Regions from separate parts of the Bacillus sp. M5A3_1b genome, predicted to be linked through region 1. Evidence: riboswitches for the same ligand, from Rfam matches in the RefSeq annotation. Region 1 holds a riboswitch; the other holds the start of a gene.
The links. A riboswitch is a leader RNA that binds a small molecule or an ion and turns the genes downstream of it on or off. The one in region 1 is predicted to bind cyclic di-AMP.

Region 1 (12,331 bases):
CTTATCAATTAGTTTTCTTACCACATTAAAATCCCTCATAAAGAGGGATTTTTTCATAAATAAAAAAGTAGAGCATCGAATTCGATGCTCTACTTTCCTTTTGCAACAATCATACGAAAGTCTTCTCCACAGCCTAATTATTATTGTTGCAAGAACGCCTGTAAATCTACAAATTGTCTCTTTGCATCTTCATAGCCTTGCTCATATAAACTTTGTAATTTTGCTGTATCTTTTTCCATACGATCTACTTGAAGCGGCACTTCTGGGCGAATAACAAATAAATTCCCGGCTTGCTCTTCTTTTTCAATGTAGTGAAGTGTTTCATTATATACTTCATAACGATTCAACATCGTGTTCACAAGGTTCGGATATTTTTTATATGCTTTCGCTGCCACCCATCCAAACTTTGACTTTTTCTTCGCGTAACCATGATTTCTCGTTAAAATAACGACTGATTTTTCAAACCCATCTTCCTGTGCTTTACGAACTGGAATTGGATCAGAAATCCCGCCATCTAATAACTGCTTACCACGGTAATTTACTACCGGTGCAATGAAAGGTAATGAACTAGATGCTTGTAATAAATTTAGTGCATCATCATTCGTTCCTTCTTTTTCAAAATAAACAGACTGTCCTGTTTCACAATCTGTTGTTCCCACAAGGAAACGCTCTGGGCTATTAAAGTATGTTTCAAAATCAAACGGTACATGCTTTTCTGGAATTTCATGAAAAATGAAATCCATATCAAATAGCTGACGTTTTTTCCATAAGTTTTTATATGACAAATATTGTGGGTGTGATGCATAATCAATATTGACCGTTTTATTTCTATTTCTTTGTCTGGAAAGATACGACGCTGCATGACAAGCACCAGCTGATACACCAATTACATATGGAAAATATAAATCTTGTTCCATAAAGTATTCTAATATCCCGCCCGTATATACACCACGCATACCGCCGCCTTCTAATACTAACCCCGTATTTTCAAGCATGTTATTCTCTCCTCTTTATATATTGACTCTTTAATTATTCACCATGTTAAGTATCTTTTTCTATTATATATGAGTTTTTTTAGAAATTATATTCAAAAGTCTTGAAATAAAGGAGTTTTTTCTTCCAATTATATTTCCAAATGACCGGAGACATCCTTTATAAACCTTTGAATAAGATCTTGTTCTTCTTTCGTATATCCATCTAAAAGTAATAGCCACTTTTCTTCAGCTTGTTTATGCAATTTATCATGAGCTTTATATATTTCATTTCCGCTTTCCGTTAAGCGGAAGAAAATTTCTTTTTGATTATCTAACATTTGCATCTTCTCAACGAATTGCTTTTGAAACAACTTTGTACAAATTTTAGAGATTGCACCCTTCGTCATTCCCATTTCTGTCGTAATAGCAGTTACATTCATCAGAGCATTTTTTCCGATACACTCGATAACATGTAATTCAGATAAAGACATACCACTTATACCTGTCTCACGAAGAAATTTTTCATTTTGTCCTTTCAAATGTTCTTCTTTTTTATGCAAAAGTGTACGAATGTCCGAAAGTATTTCCATTTGTTTCGTTGCATGATCCAATCCGTTCGCCCCCCCTAAGTTTCTAAAGAAACAATTTAACTATATACCATTTTAAAATCATTTTTTCATATTTACAAGGGAGAAAAACATGTTAAAATAAATTTAGTTTCCTAGGAAACTAAATAACAAGGAGGTTAATATGATGAAAAAATCCAAACTCAATTTCATTTTATATGTTGTCTGTATGAGTGCCTTACTCGGTTCCTTCGCTCAAAATATTTACACACCTATCTTGCCTATGATTCAAGCTTCTTTTCACACTTCTCTTTATCTTGTAAATGTAACAGTTTCACTTTTCACATTCGTTCTTGCAATTATGCAGCTCATATATGGACCTTTAATCGATACAAAAGGGAGAAAATATGTCCTTATCCCTAGTTTAATCATTAGTACAATTGGTTCAATCGGATGTGCTTTTTCGGCGAACGTTTATTTATTTCTATTTTTTAGGGCTGTTCAAGCTATAGGAATAGCAGCTATCCCTGTAGTTGCAGCAACGATTATCGGTGATTTATTTGAAGGAAAAGAGCGCGGAGAAGCGATGAGCCTATATCAAATGTTACTTGCTCTCGCACCTGCAATTGGCCCTCTTATAGGTGGTTATCTCGGCAGTATAAATGGCCATTTATCCGTATTTTTGTTTCTATCTACACTTGGCATTCTCTTATTAATTATAAACATTTCACTACTTCCAGAAACAAAACCAACTGTAATTAAGCAACCGCAAGCAAAAAAGAAGTACTCGTTTATCTTAAAAAATAAAACTGGATTTTCTATTACTCTTATTGGCTTCATTCAATTTTGTATTTACTTTTGCTTCCTCGTTTTTTTACCAAGCATTTTAACAAATTCATTTCACTTAACTGCAAGTAAAATTGGTCTTATATTTGTACCGATGTCCCTTTCTATTATGTTAGGAAGTTATTGCTACAAGCTTTTGCAAAAACGCCTCACAACAAAGCAAGCTTTATTCATCACTAGTTTCTTCAATATTATATGTGTCACTTTATTCTCTTTCACATATAGCATCAATATCTCATTCATCATTATCGTTACATCTTTATACGGTTTTAGTATGGGACTTTCTATGCCAACTCACACTACTTTATTAACGGAAGAATTCGTACAAGAACGCGCAACTGCTATCGGTATGTACAACTTCATCCGCTATCTCGGTATGGGCACAGGGCCAGTTGTAGGTGGATTTCTTGTATTTAATCAAAATTACTTTTGGATTTTCTTCCTAGGTGCAATTACATTTCTATTTATCATTTTATGCGCAATGAAAATGCTACGTTTTCAGGCTGTACAAAAAGCAAAATAGAGACCTATAGATGGTCTCTATTCTAAACTCTTTGATCCGCAACGATATGAATATCAATGTACCTCGTTTCTCTCATAATTTCATTTACAATTGAACCTTTTCGAATTTCTTCCCATCTTGTTCTTGCTGATTGTCCGAGTAAAATTTGCGTTACTTGTAGTCTTTTCGCGACTTCAATAATAACATCCGCTGGCTTTCTTCCTTTTGCCTCTTCTAAAACAAAACTCGCATCGAATTGATTCGTTAGCAACTTCCACTCTTCAATCGTTTGCCTTTTCCCTGCTGAAAGGGACTCTATATTTTCCCTTTCAACATTTAATACATACAATTCAGCATTTAACCGATCCGCCATACGCCAACCTCTTCGTATTAACTTCTCTGCTGTTGAACTGTATTGTACACAAACGAGAATTTTTTCTTTCACACCAATCGGTTCTATAACGGTTTGGCTAATTTTCTCGTCCATATCATCGGCAACTTCCCGAAGTGATAATTCTCTTAGTGCCCCTAAATTATTAAGCGTGAAGAAATTTTGTAAGCTTTGCTCTATTTTTTCTTCCTTATATATCTTCCCGTCTATTAATCTCTTCCTTAATACTTCCGGGGTTGCATCAACGAGCTGAATTTCATTTGCTTTTTGTAAAATAAAATCTGGAATACGTTCTCGCACTTTAACATTCGTAATTTGAGCTACAATGTCATGTACGCTTTCTAAATGTTGAATATTAAACGCTGATAATACGGATATACCAGCGTCTAGCAATTCCTGTACATCCATATAACGTTTCTTATTTTTAGATCCAGGAATATTACTATGCGCAAGTTCATCCACAACAACTACTTGTGGTGCACGTTTTATAATTCCTTCTACATCGAGTTCATAAAATACTTTCCCTTTATAATCTATTTCTTTTAAAGGAACTTTTTCTAAATCAGCAATTGCTTCTTCTGTCTCTTTTCTTCCATGCGTTTCAATTAAACCAATTACAATATCCATACCGTCTTTTTTCATCTCTCTGGCATCAAAGAGCATTTTATAACTTTTTCCTACTCCTGGAGCCGCTCCTACATATAACTTTAACTTCCCACGATTTTGCTGACGAATATATTCTAAATACTCTTCTGGTGTTCGCCTTTGAAAAGTTGGTTTATAGTCATCCGCATACAAAATACTCACAACCTTTCTTTTGAAACAACACTACCTCAATCCGTTAGATTGAGGTAGCACTGTTACTATTTCAGTAATTTCTGTAATTCTAAATTTAACTTTAAAACGTTCACGCGGTTCTCTCCAAATAAGCCAAGTGCCGCACCTTCCGTTTGATCTTTAATCAACTGATTTAACGTTTCTTTCGGAATATTCGTTATTTTCGAGATACGGTCCACCTGTACCGAAGCTGCCTGTGGGCTAATGTCAGGATCAAGCCCTGAACCTGAATTCGTCACTAAATCGATCGGTACTTCTGTCACTGGAACGCTCGGATTTTGTTTCTTCCACTCTTCCATACTTTTTTCTACTCGTTTCTCTAAATCTGGATTAGACGGTGCATAGTTATTTGAACCAGATGCTTCTGCCTTATATTCAATACTTGAAACACGCCCATGAAAATAACGTGGGTCTGTGAAATTTTGACCGATTAATGTAGAACCAATCACTTCGTTTTTATCATTATATATTAGACTTCCATCCGCATTATCCTTCATTACCGCTTGTGCAATACCAGTTACAATAAGCGGGTATACAAGGCCGCACAACACTAAAAATGTAAAAGTAATACGGATGATTGGTGATAGTATACTTTGTTTCTTCTCCATCTTTTTCCCCTCTTCCTTATATGAACAAACCGACAATTATATCAATTACTTTAATTCCAATGAACGGTACAATAACCCCGCCAAGTCCATAAATAAGTAGGTTTCGGCTAAGTAGTGCATTCGAACTCATCGGTTTATATGCGATACCTTTCATCGCTAATGGAATAAGTAACGGAATAATAACTGCATTAAATATTAATGCTGATAAAATCGCTGACAGCGGTGATGTTAGTTTCATAATGTTTAATGCTTCCATTTGCGGAATCGCAAGTGTAAACATTGCTGGAATAATTGCAAAATATTTTGCGATATCATTCGCAATACTAAACGTCGTTAACGCACCACGCGTCATTAACAATTGCTTACCAATCCCTACAACCTCAATAATTTTTGTCGGGTTCGAATCTAAATCAATCATATTCGCTGCTTCTTTCGCAGCTGTCGTACCACTATTCATCGCTAATCCAACGTCAGCCTGCGCTAATGCCGGCGCATCATTTGTACCATCACCCGTCATCGCTACAAGTTTCCCTTTATCTTGCTCTGCTTTAATAACCGCAATTTTATCTTCTGGCTTACACTCAGCAACAAACTCATCTACCCCTGCTTCTTTTGCAATCGTTGCTGCTGTTAACGGGTTATCACCTGTACACATAACCGTTTTAATCCCCATTTGACGCAATTGCTCAAAACGCTCACGCATACCTGGCTTTACTGTATCCTTTAAATAAATTAAACCGTAAATACGATTATCCACTGCAACTACAAGTGGTGTCCCGCCCTCTTTGGAAATGAAATCCGCTTTTTGATTTACATCTTTTGGAATTATTCCACCTTGGGATTGAACCCATTCAATCACGCTACCTACAGCACCTTTTCTCACTTTCGTTCCGTCCTGTAAATCGACACCACTCATTCTCGTTTCTGCTTTAAACGGAACAAACTCACCTTGTTCTGCAATTTCTCGATTATATGATATAGATTTCATTTTTACATATTCTATAACTGATCGACCTTCTGGTGTTTCATCTAAAACTGAACTAATCGCAGCCCATTTTCCTACTTGCTCAATCGTTTCATTTCCTACAGGAAGCAATGTATGAGCCATTCGGTTCCCGAAAGTAATCGTACCTGTTTTATCTAAAATGATTGTATTAATATCACCCGCAGCTTCTACTGCTTTACCCGACATCGCTAACACATTGAACTTTGTCACGCGATCCATCCCGGCAATACCAATTGCTGATAATAAACCACCAATTGTCGTTGGAATTAAACAAACTAACAACGCTACAAGTACAGCTGTATCAATTTGAAACCCTAAATAGTTTGTAAAAATCGGCAACGTCACAACAACGATTAAGAAAATAAGCGTTAAACTCGTTAATACTGTATTTAAAGCAATCTCATTCGGCGTTTTTTGACGAGCAGCTCCTTCTACTAACGAAATCATTTTATCAATAAATGATTCACCAGGATTACTCGTAATGACAATTGTAATCTCATCACTGACGACCATCGTCCCGCCTGTTACGGAACAAAAATCGCCGCCCGCTTCTTTTATTACAGGAGCTGATTCCCCTGTAATCGCAGATTCATCAACAGACGCTAATCCTTTAATTACTTCCCCATCACTCGGAATCATTTCTCCTTGTTTTACAATAACAACGTCATCTTTTCTCAGATCAGTTGCTGAAACTTGAACAATTTCTCCATTTTCTTTTACAACATTTGCAAACACATCTTTCTTCGACTGTTTTAAAGAATCGGCTTGCGCTTTACCGCGACCTTCTGCTAATGCTTCTGCAAAATTCGCAAATAAAACTGTAAATAATAGAATAAGAGAAACTGTTATATTAAACCATCCTGGTACACTACTAGAACTGCTTGGAAGAAAAGATAAAATGAACGTAATGATAAACCCAATTTCCACAACGAACATAATCGGATTCTTTATCATGACTTTCGGATTCAATTTCGCAATGGATTGCTTCATCGCATGTGTTACGATATCACGATCCATCGTTTTCGCTTGTCTAACCTCATCTTCTACAGCATGTATTTGTGAATCATTTACTCTCTTTTCTTTTACTACTACCGGTCTCATCATTTACCCTCCATTACTTCAATGTAAGAAATTCTGCAATTGGGCCGAGTACTAACATCGGGAAGAATGTTAATGCACCGACAATTACAATTGTTCCGATGAAAATGCCGCCAAATAAACTATTATCCGTACGGAACGTTCCGACTGTTTCTGGTACTACCGTCTTTTCTTTCAATGAAGCTGCAACAGCTAGCATCGTAATTAAACTGAAATAGCGCCCTAAAAACATAACTAAGCCAGTTGTAATATTCCAAAACGGTGTATTATCCGCTAACCCTTCAAATCCAGATCCGTTATTCGCAGCTGACGATGTGTATTCATATACCACTTGCGTTAAACCGTGGAAACCAGAATGAGAAATGGCATCCGTTCCTAAACTTGTTGAAAGAGCTAATGCTGAAAACCCTAAAATAAGCAGTGGATGAAATAGTATCGTTACCGCAATTAATTTCATTTCCTTACCTTCAATTTTCTTACCTAAAAACTCTGGTGTCCGTCCAACCATCAATCCAGATATAAAGACTGCGATAATCGCATACATAATAATGTTCACAAAACCTGCCCCAACGCCGCCATACACTGTATTTAACATCATATTTACGAGTGGTACTAACCCGCCAATTGGTGTTAACGTATCATGCATCGTATTAACGGCTCCTGTTTCAGCAGCTGTCGTCACTGTTGCGTATAGGGAAGAAAATACTGTTCCAAATCGTACTTCTTTTCCTTCTGTACTCCCTTGTACATGTTCGATGCCCATTCCATTTAACGCTGGATTCCCATGTAATTCAGATGTAGTAATCGTTATAAATCCTAGTAAAAACACCATGAATAGTGATACGAAAAGGATACGACCTTGTTTTTTATTTCCTACCATTCGTCCGTACGTAAATGGAAGTGCTGTTGGCAATAACATCATAAGCATCATTTGTAAAATATTACTCATTTGCCCTGGATTTTCGAAAGGATGTGTAGAGTTTGCTCCGAAAAATCCACCGCCGTTATTTCCGAGTTCCTTAATGGACACGAATGATGCAACAGGCCCACGTAATATACTTTGCTTTGCCCCATCGATTGTTTGTGCTGTAACGGCCCCGTCTAACGTTTGTGGTACACCAAGTGCGACAAAGACTAGTGCCGCAATAAATGCGATAGGAAGAAATACTCTCGTTAGTGCTCTCGTAAAATCAACGAAAAAGTTACCGAGTTCCTTCCCAGCAAGCCCTCTTATAAACGCCATTACAAGTGCTAACGTCGTTGCTGGTGCTGCAAACATTAAAAATGTAATTCCGATTAATTGTGATAAATAAGATAAACCATTTTCACCGCTATAATGCTGTAAGTTTGTATCAGCCATAAAACTAATTGCTGTATTAAAAGCAAGCGTAGGCTCCATCCCTTCAATGTGTGCTGGATTTAATGGCAATACTCCTTGTAGTCTGAAAATGAAATATACGACAACAATCATAAATCCATTTAATAAAACTAATGACAATGCGTACTGTTTCCACGTTTGATTGTATTCTTTTACACCCGTAATTTTAAAAATAAGTTTTTCAAAAGGCCCGAATACTTTATCTAACTTTTTACTACCTTGAAAGGCTTTCTCTAAATAAATCCCCATTGGCTTTGCCACAAGAATAAACAACAGCATGGTAATAACAACTGCGACCCAAATCATAATGAATGATTCCCCCTAATTAAAACTTTTCTGGATTTAATAATGCATACACTAAGTACACCGTAATTGCTGCAACAATAGCCGATAAGGCAACCGTCATGATTGCTTCCCTTCTTTCACAACTTTATCTGACCAACTTGCAAGACTTACCATCGATGCAACTAACACAACAAAAATCCCGATCATTACAACATCTAACATAGCCACTCCTCTTTTCTGTAAAAATTTACCATCTAATTATCAAAAAAAGAACACTAAGCTCTACTTAGTGTTCGAAATGAACAACACAAAGTAAACCTCCTCTCTAAACGCTTACGAGGTTAGCTGTCGGATTCGGGCCTAAAGAGTAGCCCTACTTTCAAAACTGAAAGATTCACCCCAAGTGACGATGCACAAAATTGGTTCCCCCGCTCCATTTCTGGAACTCAGCGATTTTAGGTTTTTTTGGAAATTTTATGAATAATCTATGAGAGTAAATATACTCCTCTATATTTCACTTGTAAAGAGGCAAATTACTGAAAATAAGAAAATATCCATCTATTTAAACGCTTACATTGAGTATTATTAATATTCTTTCATCTATTTTCTCGTCTTTTCTTTCTTTTTCACAGAAATGATCTTTTAAATACGAAATAAAAAGAGCGAATGACATGAAGTGCATAGCTTGTTGCACTTCGCATTCGCTCTTTTTTCACTCACTATTTATTCCCCTCGTAAAAAAGCACGTAAATTTCTCCCACGAATATAAACTTGTGTCAATTCTGCATGTAGCTGCTCATATTCGATAACATCTGTTTTTAAATATAAAGCATCTTTCGATGGCAATATGATATAGGGCCTTGGAAAAATGGGATCAAGCACCACCAATTCTTGAACTCGCTCTACTGATACCGCCCAACGATTTGCTATATCTCCTAGTAACAACACCTTCATCTTTTTCCCCCGCCCTATTCAAAAAATAAAAAAGAAATATTATCACAATTCGTAAACACGACAAATGTAGCTCCAATTGTTTCATAGAGCCTCGCTGGATATCGTTTATTCCTTGTAACAACAGTAATAGGTGCTTGAAAAGAAAAGTGAATGTGTTCTGTGAAGAAACTAATGATTGGAAGCTCATCCCCTAGTAAAATCACCTTCTTAATACACTCACAAATACTAGTAAAATCTTGCGCCTTACTACAGCTATAAGTCCAATCAAACCCACAATTCCTAACTTCAGCAGCTATCTCTTCATTTGCTGTAAAAATAATTAACTCATGTTGAAATGCTACTAAATCTCTTAAACTATTTACCTTGCTTTCTTCCCCAACACAAATAAGTGTTAGTTCCATGTACCTCATCCTCCTTAGCATAAAAGAAATCCAACATAGATTGATATTCTCCCTATACTAATCAGATCGATGAAGTGATGTATCCATCATGGCACCGTCCTCTCTCAAGACGCTTACGAAGTTAGCTGTCGGATTCGGACTTTGAGAGTAGCCCTACTTTCAAAATTGAAAGATTCACCCCGAGTGACACTGCACAAATTGGTTCCTCCGCTCCACATAATTGGACTCAGCGTATTACAAAAAATATATTCTGGCTGATATATTACTCCTGTAATTGGAAAAAGTAAATAGAAAAAAAGCCAGTTACAAAACTGACTTTCCACTTACTTATACACGCGTTTTATTCACTTTATATGCAAAATGATTCGTCGGCCCATGACCACTTCCAATATTCAAAGGCTCTTCAATTGCTATACTAATAAATCGTTTAGCTTCTTGAACTGCCTGTTCAATCGAGTATCCTTTCGCAAGTCCTGCTGTAACCGCTGAAGCAAATGTACACCCGCTTCCATGCGTTTGCTTTGAAGGAATTCGTTCACTTCTAAATTCAATAAACGTTTTCCCATCAAAGAGTAAATCAATTACTTCATTACCTTGATACTCTGCATGGCCGCCCTTCATAAGCACGTATTTCGCACCTAATTCATGCAATACTTTCGCAGCTTCCTTACTATCTTCAACATTATGAATTTCCATCCCAGTTAACACTTCTGCTTCAGGAACATTCGGCGTTACAACTGTTGCTACTGGTAATAAATGTTCTTTTAATGCTTGTACTGCTTCTTGTTGTAATAATGATGCACCGCCCTTGGCAATCATAACAGGATCTAGTACAATATTATTCCACCCAAACGTATTAATATGTTCTGCTACAATTTGAATAATTTCACTGCTAAATAACATTCCTAGTTTCACAGCATCTGGTGTTAAATCCGTACCAATTGAATTCAGCTGTTCCGTAATACCTTCTAACGGAACTGGATACACTCCTTGAACTCCAAGCGTATTTTGAGCAGTAATTGCCGTAATAGCCGTCATCCCATACACACCAAGCTCTTGGAAGGTTTTTAAATCTGCTTGAATGCCGGCACCGCCTCCACTATCAGATCCTGCAATCGTTAAAGCTTTATTCACTTTCATCCCACTCATCCTTTTCTATCCAAAATAGCGATGATAAATTGTTTTTGCTTCGCTTATATCTTTCGTTCCATGTACAAGTACCCGGCCATCTTTAAAAGCAACTAATCTCTTTTCCTCCACAGAAAATGATAATAAATATGGATTTACATTCAAATCATTCACACGATCTTTCAGCAACTCTTTATATCGTTCAAAATCCATTTCTTCTTTATGAGGTGGTCTAATTTGAACTGTATTTCTCCCGCATAAAACCGCTGTTTTCGATGTATTTTCTTTATTTAAATACGGGTATATTGCATTCTCTCCGCACGAAGGACAATTATGCTTACGAAGCTTTTGCACATTCATACATGAGTATTCATTCTTCCATACATCAAACGACACAAGTCCATCTCGAATTGATTCGTAATCTTCCACTAACAGTTTAAGAGCTTCCGTTACTTGATGAGAAACGACGAGAGATACAGCAGGAGATATAATGCCCGCTGTATCACATGTCGCCCCGCCAAGCGGAATCGATTGTAATAAACAAGATAAACATGGCGTTTTACTAGGAAGAATTGTGTAAGAAAGGCCGTAACTCCCTACACATGCTCCGTAAATCCATGGAATGGAATACTTTTGTGCTATATCATTCACAATAAAACGCGTTTCGAAATTATCAGTTGCGTCAATAATTACATCAACCTTTGTCACGAGTTCTTCTAATTCCTCAGCTGTTACATCTTGAACGAGAGCTTCTACTCTTACTTCACTATTAATTTCTTCTAGACGCTTCTTTGCCGCTACAGCCTTCGGTAGATTATTCTCTACATCGCTCTCTGCATACAATTGTTGCCTGTGTAAATTACTCCAATCGACATAATCTCGGTCAACAATCGTTACTGTGCCAACACCTGCTCTTACAAACATCTCTGCATTTGCACTACCTAATGCACCTGCCCCGATAATGAGTACATGCTTTTCTCTTATCTTTCGTTGCCCCTCTTCTCCAATTGGAGAAAATAATTCTTGGCGAGAATATCGATTATTCAACTACGCTCATTCCTTCTAAAGGACTACTTGCTGTTGCACAACGTTTACGTGCAATACGCCCCGCTTCAAATCCTAATCGTCCTGCTTCAATACTTAACTTCATTGCTTGTGCCATTTTTATTGGATCTTTTGCTCCCGATACAGCAGTATTTAATAACACACCATCCGCTCCTAATTCCATCGCAAATGCCGCATCAGCTGGACTACCGATACCAGCGTCAACGATAACTGGTACTGTCGCTTGTTCAATAATGAAGCTTAAATTTAACGGATTTACAATACCAAGTCCTGAACCGATTGGTGATGCTCC
Region 2 (12,331 bases), on a different contig from region 1:
CATTCTCACATTCACACAGTGAATATATTACATAAAAATATTATTCATTTTAAACTAAATAACGTACGTAAATATGAAATTCCGTTTTGTTTTCATGTAAGTTTTGTACTGTAAGGTCATTTAAACACAGCTATTTATATAACGTAAAGAAGTATTTTCATTCCCTTTATTTCCAAGCTTTCCTGTCCTTATTTCAAAATATAATCCACTTCACTTTCCCAATTGAAATATCCATATATCACAACAAAAGTCTCTACTTATTCATAGATGCAAAAATTATATTGATATATCTTTTAGACCCATATGCAATTATGCATAGTGTATACACAAAAAGGATAGCTTCACTTTCGTAAAGCTATCCTTAAAAAATCTTCTTACTTTTTCAAATGATATGGAACTGTCGTAATAACAACATTTCTTTTATAGAGTAAATACGCACGAATGAGTAAACTAGACTGATTATGAAGAATGTTATGCCAACCTTTTTTCGGAATGAACTGTGGTATAACGACAGTAACTCGGTAATTTGACTCACTCGCTTTATATTGTACTGTATCAATAAACTTTGTTAGCGGCTGAATAATACTTCTATAATGAGAATGTAAGGTAACAAGCCTTACTTCAGGTTGCCACTTCTTCCATTTCTCTTCAAATTTCTTTTCCTCTTCTCTGTCAAAAGCAACATATACAGCAATAACTTGATCTGCCGAAAGAGCCTTCGCATAGTTCAATGAATTTTCTACTACATGCGTCATACCAGCTACAGGAACAACAATTACATTTCCCTCAATTGGAACAAGTGGCTCACAAGTTTTTAAACTTAATTGATCACCCACTGCATCGTAATGCTTCTTAATTCTATGGAACAAGAAGATGATGGCAGGTAAGAAAATAAGGATTGACCAAACTTGTGCGAACTTAGTTAAAAAGAACATACTCATTACAATAAAACTAATGACTGCACCAACTAAATTGACCGTTAATCTCAAAGCCCATCCTTCAGGTTTGTCACGAAGCCATTTTAATACCATCCCCGTTTGAGAGAGTGTAAACGGAATAAATACACCTACTGCATATAACGGAATTAAATGTTCTGTTTGCCCTTGGAAAGCTACAATTAAAATAATCGAAGCAATTCCAAGTATAATAATACCGTTTGAGTAACCTAGGCGGTCTCCTCTAATCGTAAACATTCTCGGTATGAATTTGTCTTTTGCAAGGTTAACTGCTAATAGCGGGAATGCAGAATACCCTGTGTTAGCAGCAAGAATTAATATTAAAGCAGTTGTACCCTGTATAAAATAGTACATGAAATTACGTCCAAAAGTTTGTTCAGCAATTTGTGAAACAACTGTTACTTCCTTACTTGGATTAATTCCGTAATAATAAGCTAAGAAAACAATTCCTGAAAATAAAACTGCAAGTAATGCCCCCATTGCGAGCAATGTTTTCGCTGCATTGTTAGGTGCAGGATCCTTAAAGTTTGGAATTGCGTTAGATATTGCCTCAACACCCGTTAAAGCAGAGCTTCCTGAAGCAAATGCTCGTAACAGTAAAAATAAACTAATTCCTGCAACTGGTGTTCCAATCGGTGAATGTAATGTCGGTGAAACTTGACCAGTTATAATATTATAAATACCTACACCAATTAATATAAAGAGTGCTAAAACGAATAAATAAACAGGATATGCTAAAACGGAAGCTGATTCCGTTACCCCTCTTAAATTTAAAATAGTAATCAATATAACAAATATAATCGCAATGATTACATTATGTGCATGTAAACTAGGGAAAGCTGATGTAAGCGCATCTGTACCTGCTGATACACTTACTGCAACAGTTAAAATATAATCAACTAATAAAGATCCTCCAGCTATTAGCCCTGGATTCATCCCTAAATTTTCTTTTGATACTACGTATGCGCCACCGCCGTGCGGATAAGCAAAAATAATTTGTCGATAAGATAAAATAAGGGCTGTCAATAATACTAATACCCCAACAGCGATAGGAATAGAATACCAATAAGCTACTGCTCCTAGGCCTGCTAGTGCGATTAATATTTGCTCTGGTCCGTATGCAACCGATGACAATGCGTCAGAAGATAAAATAGCTAACGCCTTCGTTTTATTAAGCTTTTGCTCTCCTAACTCAGTTGATTTTAACGGCCTTCCAATTAAAAACCTTTTGATTGATGAAACCACTGCTGTCCACTCTCCAATAATTTTGTACGAACTTTTCTGCTAGTTACAGCGGGTAAACGATTTCTTCAGAAAACAAAAAATGTCTACAAGCCATAACGAAATAGACTTGTAGACATTATTTTTTTTTGTCGCACAAGCTCCACCTTCCTTCTCAATATAACGCTTACGAGGTTAGCTGTCGGATTCGGGCCTATGAGTAGCCCTACCTTTTTCAAGGATTCACCCCATTGGATTAAGTACTAATCCATAAGAACGGGTCCCCCGCACCATGCGGTTTCAGCGATTTAGAAAATTGAAACTGTGGATTATAATACTCCTTTATTTTCAAAATGTAAACAAAAATTTTTAAAAAGAAAAAATTTAAATGATTGCGCATAATCCGCTGGTAAATATACATAATGAATACTAAAAAATCGATAAAGGAGACTCATATGTCTAAAGAAAAGAAGCCTATTTTTTCCGATTCCTATTTAGATGCATTAGCAAATGAAATTAATCAATTATACGGTAAACGTGAACAGGAAATAAATTTGACAGATAGAACGAAAAGAAATAAATAATTTGTCATAAAAAAGAAAGCAATACACTTATATATTGCTTTCTTTTTTATTTTTCATACATCCAATTGTATTGCTGATCTGTGAAAGGTCATTTCTTCATACACTTTCAAATTTTGATATACTGCCCCTAATAATGGTGCTTCTATAGAAAATTGTTCCGCTACATCTAGTAAGTATCCTTGTAAGTGCTCGCCTTCAATGAACGAACCTTTTTCCATATCACGCTGCATCGATGACTTCATATCATACGAAATTTTATCGATTGTTTTCATATGTTCTTGGGCAATTCCATCCTTAACTGGAGCTTTCATAGATCTCATGATTTGCACACATTCTTCAAATAAGTTTTGGATAAAATCGCGTCCACCTTCACTTTCGCGAATCGGTCCTATCGGTGCACGCATTAATGTCGTCACACCCGACATTACAGTAATAAATAAATATTTATGCCACATATCTTGCATAATATTTTCACTTAAAACAAAACTAGATTTCGTACCTGCAAATGCTTTAGAAATATGCTTTATTCTCTCTGAATCTTGAGACTTCATTTCTCCAAAGACAAGTCTGTTGGCAACACTCGTTTGTACAATCTCTCCTTGATCGTTTAACGTCGTCTCGATAAAGCATAAACCGCCAATTACTTTTTCCACGCCGAATTCTTTTTGTAATAGTGATAAATGAGCAATACCATTTAACAGTGGAATGATGACAGTATTTTCACCTACAAACGGCTTCAAATCTTGAATCGCCTCGTTTAAGTGATACGCTTTTGTTGAAAATAAAATAACGTCAAATGGAGAAGTTCGATCTTCTTTCGTTATTAATTTCGGTTGGAAGGAAAAATCCCCGTTAACACTACGAATAACAAGTCCCTTTTCCTCTAATTGCTGTTTTCTTTTACTGCGGACAAGAAACGTAACATCTTCTCCTTTTTCGACTAATCGACCTCCAAAAAAGCCTCCGACGCCACCAGCTCCTAATACTAAAATACGCATACAACATCCCCCTTTTCAAAATACAATTTTATAATATTTAATATACATAACATTATACATGTCCCCTACTAAATAAGCTGAATTTTCATTCTTAATCGAGTATAAAACAGTGGTTATTTTCAAATAAATTTGGGTATGTTGTTTTTATAGCATATATGGAAAGGAAACAATGTAAATGGAGGCAATACAAACAATCGAGGAAAAAGATGTAACAACAGCTATATTTCAATTTATATTCCCTTTTTCTTTTAAAACCGGATATGAACAAAATATGTTCCCTTTCTTACAGAAAAATGATTTCCGCCCTTTTCGACTCGATCATCTTGAAAATGAAAATACATACTACGGAAAGTTTCAAGTTTCACATCAAAATATGGAAGCGTACTATCTTTCATTTACAAATAAAATTCTATTTCCTCACTCAGAGCATCAAAAAGGATTACAACGCTATTCTAAAGACCTTAACTTAACTGGACATTTAACAACAAATTTGATTTCTGTTCCATTCAAGATTCATTCTATTGATGTAACACTTTGCCCGTATGAGCTTGGCTTCTTAACAATTCGGACAGAAGTAGAAACCGCTCCAAACATGACATTATCAGAAGCAATCGAATTCGCCGCCCGCTTCCGTGTACTCGAGACTAAGAATGATACAAACGAGACTATTTGTATTGAATGTAACGGAAAACAATACTCACAAGTGGAAAAACTTATATTCGGTGATTTATTTCATGGTGTAACAGACTTCTTTGAGAAAAAGAGATTGCGGAGCTCTTACTTTCAAACCTTTCCTTTCTTTGAAGACCAAAGAATGTATGTACAAACGTTATTATCTATAAAAGAAGATATGGACCTGAATAAAGTGGATGTTTATCGTACTTCCAGCCTTTCCGGATTAACAGACGATGGTAAGCCGTATATTAGCGCAAATAATGTTCCTTATATTCAAGATTATTTAATAAAACATTCTTATCAAAGATGGGCTCCTAATCGCTACTTTGTTATGGAAGAACATATTTTTACATGTATAACAAATGAAGGTGAACAAGCAATCGCTAAACTTGCTAGTCAAATGTACGGGGAGTTTTATTACGCTTTATTATTAAACTTATTTCATAAAGTTGTTTTATTAAAGATGGCCAACGCTTATGCTGAACTAAACATTGAACAAGATACAAATGAAATAGAGCAATTAATTTATTCAATCAATTCATTTACAGCAAATTACTTTTCTTTAGAGTTAGTATCCCAATCACAGAGTGAAGATATTTTCTTCCGCTTAAGAAAACTATTTAATATTGAGGTACTATACTCGAATGCAAAACAAAATCTTGACAGTTTGTTTAAATATCAAGAAAATGTCGCCTCTAAAAAAGATAGTCTATTATTATTAATTTTAACGCTCTACTCTGTAGTAGGCCAAATGTTAGGGTTTACTATGATTGATCTTTTAAGAAACACCGATTCAAACAAAATCTCGTCGCCACTTGAATTTTTCGCGCTTTTAATAGCAATTAGCGGCATAGTCATTTCACTTATTTTAGGTGCGCAAAGTTTATACCAATGGAGTCTACAATATAAACGAAGAAAATCATGGGTAAAACAAACTGTACTTTCTGCTGTTAAAGAGAAAGATGATAAACATTAAAAAGGGTGATTTTCAAATTACAAATACGTAGAGCATTTCAGTGAATGAAATTTTTATCAGCGATTTTTAAGATATATCGACTTACCGACAAAAACTGATAAAAAACACATAGTAAAAAAAGTACTCCAAAATAAAATTTGGAGTACTTTTTTATTACAATAATTTAGCTTACTTCCCTGCTTCGATTTTCTCTAATGCAGCAGCTACTTGCTCTTCAGATAATTCGTGTTGAACGATATAACGATTACGTGGGTGTACACGACATTCATGAGAACATGCACGTAAATGTTTCGCTTCGTTTTCTTCAGAACATAAAATTTTCTTATTACATTCTGGATTTGCACAGTTTACATAGCGCTCACAAGGTTCACCTGTAAAGTGGTCTTTACCAACGATAACATGCTCTTTTTGGTTTACTGGTACAGAGATACGCTCATCGAACACGTAACATTGTCCATCCCAAAGCTCACCTTGTACTTCTGGGTCTTTTCCGTACGTTACAATACCGCCGTGAAGCTGACCTACATCTTCGTAACCTTCACGAACTAACCAACCAGAAAACTTCTCACAACGAATTCCGCCTGTACAATAAGTTAAAATCTTTTTGCCTTCAAGTACTTCTTTATTTTCGCGAATCCAATCTGGTAATTCACGGAATGATTCGATATCAGGTTTAATTGCGCCTTTGAAGTGACCTAAATCAAATTCATAATCATTTCGTGCATCAATGATAACTGTATCTTCTTGTTTCATTGCTTCATAAAAATCTTTTGGCTCTAAATACTTACCAGTAACTTCGTGTGGGTTAATGTCATCTTCTAGACGAAGTGTAACTAATTCTGGACGAGGACGCACGTGCATTTTCTTGAATGCATGCCCCTCTTCTTCATCTATTTTAAATACGATACCGTCAAAACGTGGATCGTTGTTCATCGCTTCCATGTATTTCTCTGTTTGTTCTACAGTACCAGAACAAGTTCCGTTAATACCTTCTTTTGCTACAAGAATTCTTCCTTTTAACTCAAGTGATTTACAAAATTCTAAATGTTGTTCAGCAAATTCTTCTGGATTTTCAATTGTTGTGTACATGTAATATAGTAATACTCTATATGGTTTTGTAGTTGCCAATTTATTTCTACCACCTATCTAAATTTTAAAATCATGTATAAGTTAACGTTCATATCAAAACATATATAATAAGAAAATACATACTAAATTGTACTTAGCCTATTTTCTTCTATTTACAATTTTTTCTATAAGTTAACGAAAATAAAAACAAGATTACATCACAAAACACTATGGTTATGTTGTAATCCCAATATATTATATATCATACAATTTCATTTCCATCAATTAATATGCTGTAATATAGGCTCTATGTTCACATAAATTTCAAAATTAGTCCTTTAATTCATTATGTTTCCCCATGTGATCACACCATAAACTCCCATTTTTTTATAACACGACACCATCTATTGTAGCAAGGCATATAATTTGCACTAAGGAAACATTTGTGTTCAAATAAAGTGAAACTTTAATCAGTGGAGGTTTTCTTCATCCCCCACTGATTATTAGTTGAACCAATCGGACTTTTATGGGCAGCCCGACCCCCTCCTAACTTCTTTGCTTTCGCTGAATTTTGAGGTGGGGGTCTTACTGCCCATTAAAGCGGGATAAAAATATCATCTCATACATTTAAATGTATTGAAATAAACAATAAGAATACTTACAATAATTTCATCAAGTTAACATTTCAAAGGGGAAAACTACTATGAATAAAGATATATCAAAAGATGAACAAGTCCCTTCTCAAAGTACAACTGTTCAATCAGCACACTTAGCTTTAAGTGGAGAAACGAAAGGATGGAAAAGACTGTTACCGTTTTTAGGACCCGCTTTTATCGCATCCGTAGCTTATATTGACCCTGGTAACTTTGCTACAAATATCGCAGCTGGTTCACAATATGGATATTTACTATTATGGGTTATATTCGCCTCTAACTTAATGGCAGTATTAATTCAAACTTTATCAGCTAAATTAGGAATTGCTACGGGAAATAATTTACCTGAAATCGCTCGCGAACACTTTCCAAAACCTGTGTCTATTGGCTTATGGATTCAAGGTGAACTCGTTATTATGGCTACAGATTTAGCGGAATTTATCGGGGCAGCACTCGGATTGTATTTATTATTTGGAATTCCGATGTTACCAGCTGCTTTAATTACAGCAGTCGGATCATTTATTATTCTTGAGTTTCAACGCAGAGGATTTCGCCCACTAGAAGCTATTATTACAGGGATGATTTTTATCGTAGTAATAGCATTTGGGATTCAAGTTTTTTATGCAAAACCAGAATTAAGTCCCCTTCTTTCAGGACTATTTATTCCAAAATTCCAAGGTGTAGACAGTATATTACTTGCAGCAGGGATATTAGGTGCGACAGTTATGCCACATGCAATCTATTTACATTCTGCATTGACACAACGCCGCGTGATCGGAACAACTGATGAACAAAAGAAAAAAATTTTCCGTTTCGAGTTTATTGATATCATTATCGCAATGGTTATCGCTGGAGCAATCAATGCGAGTATGTTAATTGTTGCTGCCGCACTATTCTTTAAAAATGGCTTACATGTTGAAGACCTTGATGTTGCTTTTAACCAGTTCAGTACTTTAGTCGGTCCTGTCTCAGCTGCTTTATTTGGAATTGGGCTCTTATCAGCAGGACTATCTAGCTCGTCTGTCGGTACAATGTCAGGTGATATTATTATGCAAGGTTTCATTCGAATGCATATTCCGTTATATTTACGACGTTTCATTACAATGATTCCACCATTAGTTATTATCGCTTTAGGTGTAAATCCAACTTACGCACTAGTCATGAGCCAAGTCGTCTTATCATTCGGTATTGCTTTTGCATTAGTGCCACTTATTATGTTTACAAGCAATAAAAAAATTATGGGTGCGCTCGTTAATCACCGCATAACAACCTTTATCGCTTGGATCATCGCTGCACTTGTTATCATTTTAAATATTTTCTTACTTTATCAAACATTTGTAGGGTAATGAGAAAAGGTATTCCAATAAAACTGGAATACCTTTTTTCATTACCACTTATGTATGTACCTCTTTCTGGCATTATCGTACCTTTTTCAGTTCGAAAGTAAAGTGGTAATCCTTCCGAAAGAAATATGCTCACCTTGGATGGATCCTGCCTTTGATGATGAATATGTAAATGCGGCTCACTTGAATTTCCTGAGTTACCAACTTGAGCAAGTACCTCTCCTTCATTTACATGTTGGCCTTCCCTCACTTTAATTGATCCTTTTTTTAAATGGGCAAGAATCAAAAATGTCTCTGATTCATCTAGTTGCAAATAAATATGATTCCCCGCCATTGACTCAAAATTATCCGATCCGGGAACTAAATCTTTTTCATCGTTATTGATTGATACAACTGTTCCTGAAGCTGGTGCCATTACTTTCGCTCCATATATTCCATAATCCTCTAACTTACTACTTTTCACTTCAGCAGGCGGAATAAGAATATCATATGCCCATCGTTCATTTGGTTTTATAACATGATAGTTCGTTTCTAATCGATCACCACCCCAGCCCACTAATGCTCGTTCATTCAAAGGAAAGCGAACGACTGCTTTAGGATTCATAGAATGTACATCTGCTGGGTAAGCAAGTCCCCCTATGTTAGCAAACCATCCTGAAGGCCAAGCTCCAATTATTGAGAAAAGAACGATGAAGAGTAATATTCTATCTACTCGCTTTCTGAAAATGCCTTTCCACACAAATAGTAATGCTGATCCTATCAAAATAAAGATTGATACTAAGCTAAAAGCTTGTATACTCCACCAAAAAATGACTGATATAAAACCTGTAGCTAAATAAACTACACTCCAACCTGCAATTAGAATAGCAATTAAAATTACTAATACATATTTCTTACACATGTTGTATTCCCACTCTCCTATCCTTGTACTACATCATACGAAGTGAAAATTACGACATATAAAAGAAATACTTACGACTTTCTTACAATTCTTTATAATGCGGTAAAACGATAGTGAAAACAGTTTCTTTCTCGTTACTGCACACAGTGATATCCCCTTTATGAAGCTCTGCTATACTTCTCGCAATTGCAAGTCCCATTCCTTTTCCACCCGTATGAGAGCTACGTGATTTTTCACCGCGATAAAACTTCTCAAAAACGTAAGGAAGGTTCTCATCCGGAATACATTGTCCAAAATTTTTAATTTCTATTTCAGCATTCATATCTTTTTTAGAAACTTGAATTAAAATATCCTTTCCGTCTTTCCCGTACATAATACTATTACTAATTACATTTTCGAATAGCCTCACCATAAGCGCTACATCTATTTCCACATGTAACTCCTTATCACCATTAATACAAAAGCTCATATCGGCATCATCTAGTTGTGGTACAAAATCAATCATGATTTGTTCAATGAACGATTTCATATTTACTACACTTTTATGTAATTCGATCTCTCTATAATTTATTTGACAATATTCTAATAAATCATCTACTTGATTTTTTAATTCATAACTTTTTCGCTTTAGTATACTTACATACTGTTCACATTCTTCTCTATTTGAATGAAGCTGATTTCCTAACAGGTCCGCGTAACCGATTAGAGATGTTACAGGTGTTCGTAAGTCATGAGAAATATTACTAATCATTTCATTTTTCATTTCCTGCGATTTTTTTTCATTTTCGATAGACTCTTTTAAACTTTTGGCCATTCTATTAACATTCGTTGCTAATTCACCAATCTCATCATTTTTTGAAATAGGTATATGTATTTCAAAATTACCATTACTTATTTCCTTCACACTCTTGTTAATTTCAGATAACCTTTTCATCATTGTTTTTGTCATGAATGCAAAGTATGTTGTAGTAAAAATTAAAAAAACTATAAAATATAAAAATGAATATTTTTCCTCTAACGCAGTAACATGACTATATATATTTCCAATTACAATTTGAAACGCTATTATACTTACAGTTGCTAGCAAAATACTACATATGAATGCGATAAAAAACTTAGCTCTAATGCCTTGTAATGATTTAATCTTCAATTTTATATCCGACTCCCCAAACATTTTGAATAAACTTCGGCTCTTTTGGATTCTCTTCAATTTTATTTCTTAATCTTGCAATATGAACCATTACTGTATTATTACTTTCATGGGCTCTTTCTTTCCAAACGCTCTCATATATTTCTTCAATAGTAAACACACGATTCTTTGCAGCCGCCATTAAGTACAAAATATCATATTCAGTTTTCGTAAGATTGATTGTTTCTCCGTATAACATTACTGTTCTAGACACTTCATCTATTTCTAAACCTCTAATACTTATTTTTTTTTCTATTACTTGGACAGCATTTTGATTGAAATATGTATACCTTCTTAATTGAGCTTTCACTCTCGCTATAAATTCAATTGTACTAAACGGCTTCACAATATAATCATCTGCTCCAGTACTAAATCCTATTACTTTATCTACATCCGATGATTTTGCGCTTAAAAACATAATTGGTAAACTATGTTGCTCTCTAATCCTTCTACACAATTCTATCCCATCCATGTGTGGCATCATAATATCCAATATAGCAAGTTGAATACTGTTATTATTTATTATTTTTAAAGCCTCTTCTCCGTTATGAGCACTTAAAACTTTAAAACCTTCTTGCATTAAATTCGCGTTAACAAATCGAACAATATCTTGATCATCATCTACAATTAAAATTGAGTTTTTCTCCATATACAAACCTCTTTTTGAAATATATTCCACAATTAATTTTATCATAAATTAAAACCATACTTCCCTCTTGAATAATCTTTATTTTCAGACTAAATTATATAATAACAACACATTCTAGTTTCATAAGAAATGGAGTGAAAGCATGTTTCCTATATTGAAAACCGACCGACTCATTTTAAGAGAACTTACCGAAAAAGATGCACCACGTATACTACAATGCTTTTCTAATACTAATGTACTGCGCTATTATGGCCAAAAACCGTTACAAGATGTTGATCAAGTGAAACAAATCATTCATAACTTTAAGCTCAGTTACAATGCAAGAAGCGGTATAAAATGGGGAATCGAATTAAAAGACACGAAAGAACTCATCGGTACCATTGGTTTTCACGATTGGTCTTCTGAGCATAAACGAGCCAATATAAGTTATGCCTTTTTGCCTGAACACTGGGGAAAAGGATATGCGACTGAAGCTGTTTCTGAGGTTATATCATACGGTTTCCATACGATTCATTTAAAGCGGATTGGAGCAATTGTATTTCTTGAAAATGAAGCTTCCAATAAAGTACTATTAAAATTAGGCTTTGAAAAAGAAGGCGTTCTAAAAAATTATATGTATCAAGATGATATCCCATATGATACGAATTTTTACGCTTTATTAAAATCGGTTTAATAGAATTCATGTGTAAAAAACCTTACTTTTAAAAAGTAAGGTTTTTTGTATTTATTCATTAGCAATATAAGCATTCTTATAAGTATAAATACCACCAAATTGATGCTTTTCAATTCCTTTTACATAATCCTTTTGTACATATGCTGAGCCAATATGATAAAGCGGCGCGACCGCAGCATCTTCTAATAATACCTGCTCGGCTTCTCGCAACGCTTCCCATCGGTTTTCCGTATCTAGTACAAAATCCGTTTTCGCTTTCTTTATTAATTCATCGTAATGAACATTAGAATAATTCATTTTATTATTTGGATTCCCTGTCGTAAATAACTCTAAATAACTAATTGGGTCTTTATAGTCAGGTCCCCAATTTGCCATAGTTATATCGTAATCACCTGTTTGTTCTAACTGTAATTTTTGCTTAAATGGCTGTTGTTTAATTTGTATC

Region 2: it holds a riboswitch for cyclic di-AMP, as region 1 does, so the genes downstream of both, ACLBWW_RS15270 (APC family permease) here and ACLBWW_RS21165 (hypothetical protein) in region 1, are expected to answer to the same signal.

What each region holds. Positions count from the first base shown of each region.
Region 1 covers NZ_JBKEZY010000007.1:273,043-285,373, forward strand. The annotation lists gene ACLBWW_RS21110 (NCS2 family permease) at 1-29, shown strand, start outside; gene ACLBWW_RS21115 (patatin-like phospholipase family protein) at 141-995, opposite strand; gene ACLBWW_RS21120 (MarR family transcriptional regulator) at 1,124-1,585, opposite strand; gene ACLBWW_RS21125 (MFS transporter) at 1,728-2,909, shown strand; gene kdpDN (KdpD-like non-kinase potassium sensor) at 2,932-4,086, opposite strand; gene kdpC (K(+)-transporting ATPase subunit C) at 4,143-4,724, opposite strand; gene kdpB (potassium-transporting ATPase subunit KdpB) at 4,741-6,831, opposite strand; gene kdpA (potassium-transporting ATPase subunit KdpA) at 6,845-8,512, opposite strand; gene kdpF (K(+)-transporting ATPase subunit F) at 8,532-8,612, opposite strand; gene ACLBWW_RS21155 (SipW-dependent-type signal peptide-containing protein) at 8,609-8,713, opposite strand; cyclic di-AMP (ydaO/yuaA leader) riboswitch at 8,808-8,953, opposite strand; gene ACLBWW_RS21160 (hypothetical protein) at 9,215-9,445, opposite strand; gene ACLBWW_RS21165 (hypothetical protein) at 9,460-9,846, opposite strand; cyclic di-AMP (ydaO/yuaA leader) riboswitch at 9,941-10,088, opposite strand; gene thiD (bifunctional hydroxymethylpyrimidine kinase/phosphomethylpyrimidine kinase) at 10,174-10,995, opposite strand; gene thiF (thiazole biosynthesis adenylyltransferase ThiF) at 11,002-12,021, opposite strand; gene thiG (thiazole synthase) at 12,014-12,331, opposite strand, start outside.
Region 2 covers NZ_JBKEZY010000005.1:41,526-53,856, reverse strand. The annotation lists gene ACLBWW_RS15270 (APC family permease) at 375-2,201, opposite strand; cyclic di-AMP (ydaO/yuaA leader) riboswitch at 2,347-2,493, opposite strand; gene ACLBWW_RS15265 (hypothetical protein) at 2,633-2,761, shown strand; gene panE (2-dehydropantoate 2-reductase) at 2,815-3,759, opposite strand; gene ACLBWW_RS15255 (hypothetical protein) at 3,935-5,410, shown strand; gene trhO (oxygen-dependent tRNA uridine(34) hydroxylase TrhO) at 5,579-6,538, opposite strand; gene ACLBWW_RS15245 (Nramp family divalent metal transporter) at 7,182-8,477, shown strand; gene ACLBWW_RS15240 (peptidoglycan DD-metalloendopeptidase family protein) at 8,434-9,375, opposite strand; gene ACLBWW_RS15235 (HAMP domain-containing sensor histidine kinase) at 9,458-10,525, opposite strand; gene ACLBWW_RS15230 (response regulator transcription factor) at 10,515-11,213, opposite strand; gene ACLBWW_RS15225 (GNAT family N-acetyltransferase) at 11,356-11,886, shown strand; gene ACLBWW_RS15220 (peptide ABC transporter substrate-binding protein) at 11,938-12,331, opposite strand, start outside.